Nitratireductor mangrovi: one gene and its partner. The protein of the gene in region 2 interacts with the protein of the main gene of each other region in a pairwise test. Links are inferred from orthologs where the notes say so. Each region holds a gene or a part of one and is shown on either strand. Other genes may lie near its edges. The genes, in order: FQ775_RS06530 and FQ775_RS17005.

Region 1 (6,347 bases), 2.2 Mb from region 2 along the record:
CTGGCGCTGACCCGCGGCATGAACCGGGCCGAGCGCCAGCAGGTCGCACTGCGCGCCTCGGTCATCGGCTTCCTGCTGCTTGCCCTGTTCGCGCTCGCCGGCGCCGCGATCCTGTCGGTCTTCGGCATCACCTTGCCCGCCTTCCGGGTCGCCGGCGGCCTGCTCCTGTTCTTCATCGCCTTCGAGATGGTTTTCGAGCGCCGTCAGGAGCGCAAGGAAAAGAGCGCCGACGTCGCCATCACCAAGGACATGATCCACAACATCGCCGCCTTCCCGCTCGCGATCCCGCTGATTGCCGGCCCCGGTGCGATCTCGGCCACGGTGCTGCTGTCAGGCTCGTTCGAAGGCGCCGTCGGCCAGGCCGCCCTGGTGGCGGTCATCCTCGCCGGCATTTTGCTCACCTATCTGGTGTTCCTGCTCGCCGAACGGGTCGATGGTTTTCTTGGCCAGACCGGGCGCTCGATCCTCACCCGCCTGCTCGGCGTCATCCTTGCCGCCCTCGCCGTCCAGTTCGTCGCCGACGGCATCAAGGCGCTGATGGCGGCGTGAGGCCGCCGGCATGGTCTCGGAACTCACCGCCCACCGGCGCGCCTTCTGGGCCTTCTTCGCCGACGAATTGCCGGACCTTGCCGTGCGCACCGTGCCGCGCAGAACGCGCGGCAACGAGACGACTCAGTCCGCCTGTCGTTCGCGGCTGGCTGAGCGGGCGCCGGCGATAATCACGGTTATTGCGGTTTGACCCCCAGCTTCGCGTCGCCGTATCCGCACTGATGCAGTGACTACGCGACCCCGTTTTTGTTTATCTCGAGCCGGCATCCTTCTTGTAGATCGGGGTGCCATCCGGCTCATACGCCACTACCCCCGGCTCCCACCACCAGATCGGGTTCGCCTTGAAGCTCTCCCGCTCGTCAAGTCGCTCAAGCAACGTCGAAACCCTGGCAAAGCTCTCGAGACCAAGCTCGATGCCGAGGGGACGCGCCTGCACGAAACGGACGTGTGATGCCAGAAAGATATCCTGCATAGACACGTAGCCTGGCACGAAACCGTCGCCATCACCTAGCTGACCCTCAAGCCAGTTCAAGATGCGAAACAGCTTCTCTGCCGATCTCTGCAGATGTGCGTTCTGCTGTAGGGCAATTCCCGACCATCTCATCTGAGAAATGGTCGTTGCCGCATTTCCGAACGTCTGGATCGTCGCGAATACCAACTTGTCATGCCATTCGAACTCCGGCCGGAAGGCGTGGGTTGCCAGTGGCAATCCAGCTGCTCCGTTCTGCCGATAGGTCGACAGCAGGTACTCAACGATCAAGCCACTTTCCCAAAGTGTCAGGTCTCCGTCCCAGAAAGTAGGTACCTGCAGAGTTGGTGTCGCTGCGACTCGTTCTTCGACGCTCGGCGTTGTGATCTCCTCACGCCTCTCATAGTCGAGCGCGAGTTCGTCGAGAACAATACGGACGGCTCTCGCAAATGGCGAGCCAGTAGTGAACAAGAGTGCGCGCATAGTCCGACCACCTCCATTTCACAGGCAGGCATCAGGAACCGGCCAACAATCCGCGGCACAAATGTGGGCAGACATCTACCGTTGGGCCCGCCAATGGGAATAGAACATTCTCGCAATGGCTTGTCACCGCCCAGGCAAGGCCACCGTCATCTCGCGCCCGCCGAAGCCGTGCACCTTGTCATTCGCGCGGATGGTCACCTCACGCACATCATCGGGAATTGCGATGCCGCTCTGGCTTCGCGTGAAGGGCTGCTCGTCGACATGCGGATGCAACAGCACGCGCTCGCCCAGCACCTTGCCGTCCGGTCCGAGCACCTCCCAGCGGTCGGCGTAATGGTCCCAGCCCTCGTCGGCGTGACGCACGGTGACATCGAAGCGATAGGTGCCGTCCTGCGCCCGCTCGGCGCGCGCATCCACGACATCGGCGTCGCCGGCATGGGCCGCGCCTCCGGCCGCCAGCAAGGCAACGCAGAACGCGGCGGTTAAATGTCTGATCAGAGCCATGCCTGCCGTTCTGCGGCAGGACGCGCTCAAGCGCCAATCACGAACCCGTCAGGGTTTTGCCGCGAACGCGAGCGGATGGCCGGCAGCGAATTCGATCAGGTCCCACTGGTTGCCGTAGAGGTCCCGGAACACGGCGACCGTGCCGTAATCCATGACCTTCGGGTCACGCACGAACTCGACGCCTTCGCCAAGATAGCGCTTGTGGTCGCGCTCGAAATCGTCGGTCTGCAGGAACAGGAAGACGCGGCCGCCGGTCTGGTTGCCGACCGCCGCCGCCTGCCCGTCGTCCGATGCCCGGCCGAGCACCAGCGAGGTGCCGCCACCCGGTGGCGCGACGACCACCCAGCGCTTGTCCTGTTCGGGCTGGTAGCTGTCTTCCAGCAGTTCGAAGCCGAGCTTGCCGCAATAAAACGCGATGGCCTCGTCATAGTCGCGCACCACGACCATGACGTGCGCGATGCGCTGCATCACTGACCGCTCAGAACGGGATTTCGTCGTCGAGGTCGCGCGAGAAACCGCCGCCCCCGCCGCCACGCTGGGCATCGCCGGGGCCGGAGGAACCGAAATCCGAACCGCGATTGGCCGGCGCGCTGTACTGGCCGCCCTCGCCCTGGTTGCGCGAATCCAGCATCTGCAGCTCGCCGCGGAATTTCTGCAGCACGACCTCGGTGGTGTAGCGGTCCTGGCCCTGCTGGTCCTGCCATTTGCGGGTCTGCAACTGGCCCTCGATATAAACCTTGGCGCCCTTCTTCAGATATTGCTCGGCCACCTTGGCGAGATTGTCGTTGAAGATCACGACATTGTGCCATTCGGTGCGCTCGCGCCGTTCGCCGGACTGGCGGTCGCGCCACGTCTCGGAGGTCGCGATCCGCATGTTGACGACCGGGTCGCCGGAATTGAGGCGGCGAATTTCCGGGTCCGCGCCCAGATTGCCCACCAGAATGACCTTGTTCACGCTACCCGCCATCACTCGCCTCCACGCTCGTCCGAAACGGAAAATTGCTGATCGGCGCGCATCCTATCCGATCGCCGCCGCCGCCGCGCGGTGCTTCCGCGTTATCGCGGCTCTGTCCACAAGCAGTTTGTTCTTTTTTTGTTCTATATGGGCCGGGCCACGATTGCAAGCGCTGCGCGGATCGTGATCGCGCCCCGATTGGCAAACGGCGCGGTTGATATTATCTCTACGCCTCGATCCCCGGAGCCCGGTCATGCCCAGATTTTTCGCAACCGCCATCGTCGTCGCCGCCGCGTCGCTTGCCGCCATGCCGCTGGCCTCGGCCGATGACAGCCTGCCGGGCGTGAAGCACGGCGCCGGCACGGTCACGACCGACATCCTGATCGGCGAGCCCGAGGACGGCGTGCCGGTCGGCTCGACGCCGGGCTCGTACAAGGTCGGCAATTGGGACGTGACCATTTCGGGCAGCGTCTCCTACCAGATCGGCTTCGGCGGCTATCGCCATGACGGCCGCTCGAGCCCGGTCGTGAACCCGCAACAGCCCGGTCCCAACGCCTCCATCTCCCGATAGGGACGTCCCGCTCCGTCTGAAGCACGGCCCCAGGCGGCACGCGAAGACTATCGCTCGCCGCGCGGCTGCTCGACGGCTGACGCATGACGGCTGGAAGTCGCCCACGCGAAACATCGCGCCCAGACGACATAGCCCCCGAAAAAAGTGAGGCCTCGCCGCTGCCTGTTCCGAGCGCGCGAGGCCTTCCTGGGTTTTTCCCGATCTCCGGGTGTATCAGGTGATCTTCCCGGAGGAGCCGGTCAGGGTCTCGCTCCGGTGCATTCTTCAACGATGTGGTTTGATTTCGACGTGCGGCCCCGTCGGGCGCTCAGGCGTCCGTCAGGTCCGACGTGGTCCCGCCGTGAAACGGGACCTGCAGGGACTGTCCGGCGGATTCATGCCTCTCTCCTCTGCTGTTGGTACCGACACCGTTCCGCGCTCATTCCTCGCACCCGCGTCGTCTCACGGGCGGTCCCGGCTTGCGGTTGACCCGAGGCGGCTGCGGAACTTCCGGGACTCTGCGCCCTCGCCGGCCGGCCTGTCAACAAAAGCGCGCCCGGGCGGGGCAAAATGTGATCGCACGCGGCGGTCAATTGTCCACAAGCGGGTTGTCAGGAGCCCGTTCGGCCTTTGTTCTTTTGACTTGCCCTGCCCGCTCAAAGGAGTCTAACTCGGCTGGCGGGAAGCCCTCGACGCGACGGCGGGGCGACCTATGTAAAGGCGGGCCTGGTCGCGCAGCGCCCATCCCAACCGACACCCGACATGGCATCAGGCGGCATGGCCGAGCACAAGTTCATCTCCATTCGCGGCGCACGCGAGCACAATCTCAAGAATGTCGATCTCGACATTCCCCGCAACAGCCTCACCGTGATGACCGGGCTCTCCGGCTCCGGCAAGTCGTCGCTCGCCTTCGACACCATCTATGCCGAGGGCCAGCGCCGCTATGTCGAGAGCCTGTCGGCCTATGCGCGCCAGTTCCTGGAGATGATGCAGAAGCCCGACGTCGACCAGATCGACGGGCTCTCGCCGGCGATCTCGATCGAGCAGAAGACGACGTCGAAGAACCCGCGCTCCACCGTGGGCACGGTGACCGAGATCTACGACTATATGCGGCTGCTCTTTGCTCGCGTCGGCGTGCCCTATTCGCCGGCCACCGGCCTGCCGATCGAGAGCCAGACCGTCTCCCAGATGGTCGACCGGGTGCTGGCGCTCGAGGAAGGCACGCGGCTTTACGTGCTGGCGCCGATCGTGCGCGGCCGCAAGGGCGAATACCGCAAGGAACTCGCCGAACTTCAGAAGAAGGGCTTTCAGCGCGTCAAGATCGACGGCCAGTTCCACGAGATCGGCGACGCGCCGGCGCTCGACAAGAAATTCAAGCACGACATCGACGTCGTCGTCGACCGCGTCGTGGTGCGCGAGGACCTCGGCGCGCGGCTCGCCGACAGCATCGAGACCTGCCTGAAGCTCGCCGACGGGCTCGCCGTGGCCGAATTCGCCGACCGCCCGCTGCCGCCGGAAGCGCTGTCGGGCGAGGCCGCCAACAAGTCGAAGAACGACACCCACGAGCGGCTGCTGTTTTCCGAAAAGTTCGCCTGCCCGGTGTCGGGCTTCACCATTCCCGAGATCGAGCCGCGTCTTTTTTCCTTCAACAACCCGTTCGGCGCCTGCCCGTCCTGCGACGGTCTCGGCAGCCAGCGCACCATCGACGCCGAGTTGGTCGTGCCCGACGAGGCGCTGTCGCTCCGCGACGGTGCCGTGGCGCCGTGGTCGCGATCGACCTCGCCCTATTACACCCAGACGCTGGAGGCGCTCGGCAAGGCCTACGGCTTCAAGCTCGGCGACCGCTGGCGCGACCTGCCCGACGAGGCCCGCAACGCCATCCTCCACGGCACCGGCGAGCGCCAGATCACCTTTTCCTATGATGACGGCCTGCGCTCCTACCAGACCAGGAAGACCTTCGAGGGCGTGGTGCCCAATCTCGAACGGCGCTGGAAGGAGACCGAATCGGCCTGGAGCCGCGAGGAGATCGAGCGTTACATGTCCTCGGTCCCCTGCCCGGCCTGCGCCGGCTACCGGCTCAAGCCCGAGGCGCTCGCCGTCAAGATCGACGGCCTGCATATCGGCGAGGTCACGGCGAAATCGATCCGCAAGGCCGGCCAATGGTTCGAGGCCCTGCCCGAGCGGCTGACCGCCAAGCAGAACGAGATCGCGGTGCGCATCCTCAAGGAGATCCGCGAGCGCCTCACCTTCCTGAACGATGTCGGCCTCGACTATCTCACCCTGTCGCGCAATTCCGGCACGCTGTCGGGCGGCGAAAGCCAGCGCATCCGCCTCGCCTCGCAGATCGGCTCCGGGCTGACCGGCGTGCTCTACGTGCTCGACGAACCCTCGATCGGCCTCCACCAGCGCGACAATGCGCGCCTGCTCGACACGCTCAAGCATCTGCGCGACCTCGACAACACCGTCATCGTCGTCGAGCATGACGAGGACGCGGTGCTTTCGGCCGACCATGTCGTCGACATCGGCCCCGCCGCCGGCATCCATGGCGGCCGCATCGTGGCGGAAGGCACCCCGGCCGAGATCATGGCCAATCCCAATTCGCTCACCGGGCAATATCTCTCCGGCGCGCTGTCGATCCCGCTGCCCGAGGCGCCGCGGCCGCTGAAGAAGAACCGCCGCATCCGCGTCGTCGGCGCGCGCGGCAACAATCTGCAGAACGTCACCGCCGACATCCCGCTCGGCACGTTCACCTGCGTCACCGGCGTGTCGGGCGGCGGCAAGTCGACCTTCCTGATCGAGACGCTCTACAAGGCCGCCTCGCGCCGCATCATGGGCTC
Region 2 (6,415 bases):
CCTCGGCCCGAGCCTCAGGCTCGCCCTCTTCCCGCGCAAGAGCATTGCGCATGACGCGGGCATCGATATCTCCTCTGCGAGCCCGACCGAATTCACCCTGGGCCACAATACCGCCAGCGCAGCGGAGGTCGACGCGGTCATGAAACAGGCCGAGGCCGCCGGCGCCAGGATCGTGAAGCCGGCACAAGAAACCTTCTGGGGCGGCTATGCCGGCTATTTCGCCGACCCCGACGGCCATCTCTGGGAGGCTGTCTACAATCCCGATCTGGTACCCGATGACTAAGCGAATCGGCCCGGCGTGCGATCGCGTTCTCTCACATAGAGCGGTTCATCGTTTCACGGAATCGTCGAACGGCTCTGACCGCTCGTTTCTGCGCAATTCCGGACGGAAAACCGGTTTCCACTTTTCCTGGAATTGCTCTTAGGCGCCGCAATCGCCCTCGAACGCCACCGTCTCCTCCCCGTAAGGTCCGCTGACGGCGATGGAGCCGGCGTAGCCGGTTGACTCGTACCCTTCCTCGCCCGCCTTCATGGTGACGACAACGTCGTGCGGCGCCTCGCCGAGGCTGCGGTAGTGCCGTGTCTCGCCCGCTGGCGTTTCCTCGCGCGAGACGAGCTCGAGTTGGCGCAACTGGTGACCGATCGCGGCGAACCCGGTTTCGGCATAAGGCTCGTGCAAGCCGTCCTTCTGTGTGAAGAACACAAAGCGCCAGCTTTCCGGATCGTTGAAATCGAAGCGATGGCCCAGGCGCCAGAAGGTGCAATAGCTGTCGATATAGGGCCAGTGAATGTCGGTGATCACGCTGGGCTGCGCCATGGCGGACATTGTCGTCAGCAACGCGGCCGCCGACGTTGCAAGGAAACGCGTCATGAAATCCCCTCCCGAAACATCGGCAAGCGTGACAGAAGCTGGGAGCAATTCAAGCCGCACCCGCGGCAGCGGCGACGTCCGGACCGATTTCCGCAGGCCTCAGCGGTCATCCGCCGCCGGAAAGCCCGGCCGCGCCCGTGTCTCCGCCGGTGTCAGATGCTCGATCACCTGCACCTCGTCATCGAGTTCGATGCCGGGGTAGTGTTCGCGCATGCCGGCGAGCATGACCTGATCGGGCCATTCGTCCTGCCGTCCCACGAAAGCGGCCGCGTTGCGGAGCGGCATGGAGGTGATGCGCGTCACCCAGACGACCACCGTTCGGTCCGGATCGCCGGCGCAGACGTAGCACATGTAACCAGGGACGATCGGCGGCTCGCGCCAGCGTATGGTCGAGCGCTTGTCGCCGTTTTCGACCAGCGGGAACAGTCGCGGCACGACCTCGAGCCGTTGCATGGGCTCTTCCTCGTTCGAACTCAAAGAAAGCTCTGCGGATCGATGTCGACCTGCACCCGCACCGAGCCGCGCGGCCTGGGGGCGGCCGCAAGCATGGCGCGCGCAAAAGACTGCAGATCGGCGCGCTTGCCACCATGGACAAGCAGCCGGAACCGGTAACGCCCCCCGATCAAAGCCAGTGGCGCCTCGGCGGGCCCCAACACCTGGATGTCGGCATTGGCGGGTGCTGCACGGCGGAGCGCCCTGGCGTGGCCTTCGGCCTCGCCGCGTGACACTGCGCTGACGATGATCCCGGCCAGCCGGCCGAAGGGCGGCAGGCCGGCGCGTTCGCGCTCGGCGGTTTCGCGCTCGTAGAAGGCTTCCGCGTCGCCGGAAACGATCGCCCGCATCACCGGGTGCTCTGGCTGGTAGGTCTGCAGCAGGCCGCGGCTTTTCTTGCCGGTCCGCCCGGCCCGGCCGGTGACCTGCGACAGGAGCTGGAAGGTGCGCTCGGCGGCGCGCGGATCGCCATTGGCGAGCCCCAGATCGGCATCGACGACGCCGACGAGCGTCATGTTGGGAAAGTTGTGCCCCTTGGCGACCAGTTGCGTGCCGATGACGATGTCGGCCTCGCCCTTGGCAATCGCTTCGAGCTCGAGCCTAAGCCGCCGCACGCCGCCAAGCAGGTCGGAGGAAAGCACGATCGAACGCGCGTCGGGAAAATGCGCGACCACCTCCTCGGCGATGCGCTCCACGCCTGGACCGCAGGCGACCAGATGGTCGAGCGCGCCGCATGAGGGGCAGGCCTCGGGACGCGGCTCGGCATGGCCGCACTGATGGCAGACAATCTGGCCGCGAAACCGATGCTCGACCAGCCAGCTCGAACAGTCCGGGCATTGGAAGCGGTGGCCGCAGACGCGGCACAAGGTCAAAGGCGCGTAGCCGCGACGGTTGAGAAAGAGCAGCGCCTGCTCGCCACGATCGAGTGTCTTTGCCACCGCCTCGATCAGGAGCGGCGACAGGAACCCCCCACGCACCGGCGGCGCCTTGCGCATGTCGATGGTCGCGAGTTCCGGCAGCGAGGCATCGGCGAAACGCGCCGGCAGCAGCACGCGTCCATAGCGGTCCTGAAGAGCGTTGACGCGGCTTTCAAGCGATGGGGTCGCCGAAGCAAGAATCACCGGGAAGCCGCCGATATGGCCGCGCACCACGGCCATGTCGCGCGCATTGTAGCAGACGCGTTCCTCCTGCTTGTAGGAGGGATCGTGTTCCTCGTCGACGACGATCAGGCCGAGATCGGCAAATGGCAGGAACAGCGCCGAGCGGGCGCCGGCCACCACCTTGACGCTCCTTTCGGCGACCTGCCGCCAGACACGCTCGCGCATGCGCGGGGCGACGTCGGAGTGCCATTCGGCCGGCTTGGTTCCGAACCGGTCCTGGAAACGCTCCAGGAAGGCGTGGGTGAGCGCGATCTCGGGTAAGAGGATGAGCACCTGCCGCCCCTTGTCGAGCGCTGCCGCCACCGCCTCGAAATAGGCTTCCGTCTTGCCGGAGCCGGTGACACCGTCGATCAGCGTCACTGAAAAGCCGCCGGCCTCGACGCGCTCCCGCATGGTGCGCGCGGCCGCGCTCTGGTCGGGGGTGAGTTCGGGAACGGCAAAGCCGGTATCGGGCTCGGCGACCACCGGACGCGGTGGCAGAAGCACGTCCTCGAAGACCCCTTGTGCCTTCAGCCCGTCGATGACCGTGGACGAAACACCCGCTGCACGCGCCAGCCCCGGGCGCGTCCAGGCCGCGCCGGGCTCGGCGAGTTCGAGCACGCGATGGCGGGCCGCCGTCATGCGGTCGGGCCGCAGCTCGGTACGGACTATTCCCTCGATCAGCGGTTCAGGATCGAGTGCAGCCGGCGCGCGCAGGAACATGCGCGCCACCAGGCCGGGCGGCGTCAGCGTGTAGGCGGCGATCCATTCGATGAAGCGCAACGCGTCGTCGCCGAGAGGCGGGCAATCGAAGATGGCCGAGATCGATCGCAGCTTCGCCGGATCGACATCGCCGCCGGTCCCCCTGCCGACGATGCCGGCCACCTCGCGCGGTCCAAGCGGCACGCGCACGATGGCGCCGGGGCGAACGCTTTCGCCATCCGGCACGGCGTAGGAATAGGGCGTTTCCGTCGGCACCGGCACCAGCACCGGTACGACACGCCGGACCGGCGAATCTTGCTTCATCGGTCGTGACCTTGCCTCGACTTTGGTCTAGAGCAAAGTCCGACACGCGCGGGACCAGCCGCCGCCCTAGGAAATAGGCCCGAGGAGACCGGAAATGAAGTTCTTTGTCGACACCGCCGACGTCAAGGAGATCAGCGAGCTCAACGCGCTCGGCCTGCTCGACGGCGTCACCACCAACCCGTCGCTGATCATGAAGGCGGGCCGCGACATCATCGAGGTGACCAAGGAAATCTGCGACATCGTCGACGGTCCCGTTTCCGCCGAAGTGACCGCCACCGAATACGACGCCATGATGAAAGAGGCAGCGGTTCTTTCGAAGATCGCCGACAATATCTGCATCAAGGTGCCACTGACCTTCGACGGGCTGAAGGCCTGCAAGGCGCTCACCTCGGACGGCCGCAAGGTCAATGTGACGCTGTGCTTCGCCGCCAACCAGGCGCTGCTGGCCGCCAAGGCGGGCGCAACCTTCATCTCGCCCTTCATCGGCCGCATCGACGACATGGGCATCGACGGCATGGAACTGATCTCGGAGATCCGCACGATCTACGACAATTACGATTTCAAGACCGAAATCCTCGCGGCCTCGATCCGCACCGTGAACCACGTGAAGCAGGCCGCACTGATCGGCGCCGACGTGGCCACCGTGCCGCCAGCGACGCTGCGTGCTCTGGTCAAGCACCCGCTGACCGACAAGGGGCTTGATGCCTTCCTCGCCGACTGGGCAAAGACCGGGCAGAAGATCGGCTGACGCGGTTCAGGCCGGTACGCGGGCCGTGAATTCGGCCCGCGGGTCGGCGGCCAGCGCAAAAACCGTGTGATCCTGCAACCGCGCGGTAACATCGGCCGCATCGCCGTCGAGGTCAGCCGGTGCGACCGGCTTGCCGAAGGTGATCGAGAAGTGGAACCGCTTCTTGTTGAGGAGTTCGTGGAACAGCGTCATGTCACGCAACTCCGTCGAGTGCTTGGCCAGGAAATAGAACAGCCCTGAATTGCGAGCCGTGATGTGGACCGGCACGATCGGCGTCTCAAACCGCCGCGCCAGTGTCACCGCCGAGGGCTGCCAGGGCCGTTCGGTCAACCGGCCGGCGTGCCAATAGGCGATCCGGCCGGCGGGAAAGAGCACGATCGCGCGCTGCGCGGCGAAGGCGCGTGCGGTCATCTCCAGCGTGTCGCGGCTCTTGGCGTGCGACTTCTCGCCGGCGCGCCATTCGACAGGGATGATGACGTCTCGAAAACCCTGCGCCACGCGCAAGGCATCACGATTGGCAAAGAAGGCGATATCCTCACGATAACGCTTGAGCGCATCGTACATCGCAATGCCGTCAGCGATCCCGGTCGGGTGATTCGGCGCAACGATCACCGAGCCTTCGCGCGGCAGATGCTCGAGGCCGCTCACCTCAAGGTCAAGCGACAGGAGCTCGCTGATATGTTCGAACGCGTCGCGGCCAGCCATCGGCGCGATACGGTCGGCCATACGTACCGCTTCGCCATAGTGAAAAAGCCGGTAAAGCAGTGGCTTGAACATCGGCCACAGAGGGTGGCGGGAAAGGTTGACTGTCCGCTCCTCGATCAACTGGTCGATGATGTGGCCCTGACTGGTAGGAACGAGGCCGTAGAGCGAGCGCCCGCCGAAAAGTCTGGCGATCGAGGACGGTGACGTCGGCATATCCATGGTCATCCACTCCGGTCGGCCCTGTGTGGCCAATCTCTGTGACGCAAGAATGACGCCCCCGAAGCCCACCTGTCCGCTGCCGACAGGAAATCAACGCTCAACTTGAAGGAAGGTTCTCCAGATCCTGCAGAACGGCCAGCTTCATGAACTCCGCCAGTTCGCGCGCTGCCCTGTTTTCCGCGTCGCGCTCGGCGCGCAATGCCGCGAATTCCTGCCGCGGCTTGTCGAATGAAGCCGTGGCGGAGCGCTTGCCGCGCGCCACGACATCGCCCGTCTCGGCATCGATCAGCTTGTAGACGGAGGTCATGACGACCGCGCCGGCGGTCGGCTCGTTTTCCAGAACCACCTGTACTGATGCCGAGGAGCGCACATAGGAGGTCACGCCGAGGTCGAGCACATATTGCGGCGAAGAAAGCTCGCCGGCGCCGCCATTCAAGCCGAAGATCAGGTGGTTGCGGACCTCCTGCGCGTAGCGCGTGGAGACCTGCTTGACCGAGATCGAGGCCAGCCTGGCCGTGCTACCGCCATCGACCGACGACGAGATGTCGCCGTAGAGCGGCCGCACCGTGCAGGCCGACCCGGCAAAGGCCATGGCAAGCACCATGGCGAGGATCACGTTTCGGGCGATCCCGCCGAGGGAATGTGTGTGGCGCTCAAGCGACGACATTGACGATCCTCTGCGGAACGACGATCACCTTGCGCGGAGCCTTGCCGTCGAGCGCCTTGCGGACGATATCGAGCTCGAGCACCGCCGTTTCGACGGCAGCTTGATCTGCGTCGCGCGCAATTGTCAAATCACCACGCTTCCTGCCGTTGATCTGGACCGGATAGGTAAACTGGTCGTCCACCACCAGAGCCGGATCGAAACCGGGCCAGCCCTGCTCGGCGGCCATACCGGTTCCGCCCAGCGCCGCCCGGCACTCCTCGGCCAGGTGCGGCATCATCGGCGCGATCATGGCGACAAGCATGTCGACCGCCTCGCGCAAGGCCGGCGCCTTCTCCGGAGCTAGTGTGCCCTCTGCCGCCTGGTTGAGCGGTTCCTGCAGCGCATTGGTCAACTCGTAGAGGCGCGCCACCGCCTTGTTGAAGGACAGCTTCTCGATGTCCTCGCCGACCGCTTTCAGCGCCTTGTGCGCGGCCTTCGAGATCGCCGCGCCCTCGCCGTCTCGCGCCGTCGCCGGCGCGGTCTTCGAAAGCTGCGGCGCCGCGCCCGAG

The links.
Region 1: the proteins of FQ775_RS17005 (region 2) and FQ775_RS06530 interact in binary tests that used the Escherichia coli proteins (3 or more experiments, as listed by UniProt). The link is inferred for Nitratireductor mangrovi from one-to-one orthologs.

Annotation. Positions count from the first base shown.
Region 1 is NZ_CP042301.2:1,335,926-1,342,272, reverse strand. What follows is about bases 1,229-4,106. They hold FQ775_RS06530 (single-stranded DNA-binding protein), read right to left. Parts: upstream 2,973-4,106; coding sequence 2,484-2,972; downstream 1,229-2,483. Other genes in these bases: FQ775_RS06525 (hypothetical protein), read left to right, coding at 3,214-3,531; FQ775_RS06535 (VOC family protein), read right to left, coding at 2,054-2,476; FQ775_RS06540 (hypothetical protein), read right to left, coding at 1,625-2,005; FQ775_RS06545 (glutathione S-transferase family protein), read right to left, coding at 1,229-1,501. Also shown: FQ775_RS06555 (MarC family protein), read left to right, coding at 1-549; FQ775_RS06550 (hypothetical protein), read left to right, coding at 560-739; more of FQ775_RS06545, read right to left, coding at 800-1,228; excinuclease ABC subunit UvrA, read left to right, coding at 4,288-6,347. UniProt on the Escherichia coli protein: Plays an important role in DNA replication, recombination and repair. Binds to ssDNA and to an array of partner proteins to recruit them to their sites of action during DNA metabolism. Acts as a sliding platform that migrates on DNA via reptation.
Region 2 is NZ_CP042301.2:3,489,008-3,495,422, forward strand. The notes cover bases 937-3,882. They hold FQ775_RS17005 (primosomal protein N'), read right to left. Parts: upstream 3,529-3,882; coding sequence 1,345-3,528; downstream 937-1,344. Other genes in these bases: FQ775_RS17000 (ASCH domain-containing protein), read right to left, coding at 971-1,324; fsa (fructose-6-phosphate aldolase), read left to right, coding at 3,623-3,882. In the rest of the region: FQ775_RS16990 (VOC family protein), read left to right, coding at 1-283; FQ775_RS16995 (hypothetical protein), read right to left, coding at 422-871; more of fsa, read left to right, coding at 3,883-4,276; FQ775_RS17015 (1-acyl-sn-glycerol-3-phosphate acyltransferase), read right to left, coding at 4,283-5,200; LPS assembly lipoprotein LptE, read right to left, coding at 5,298-5,867; leuS (leucine--tRNA ligase), read right to left, coding at 5,854-6,415.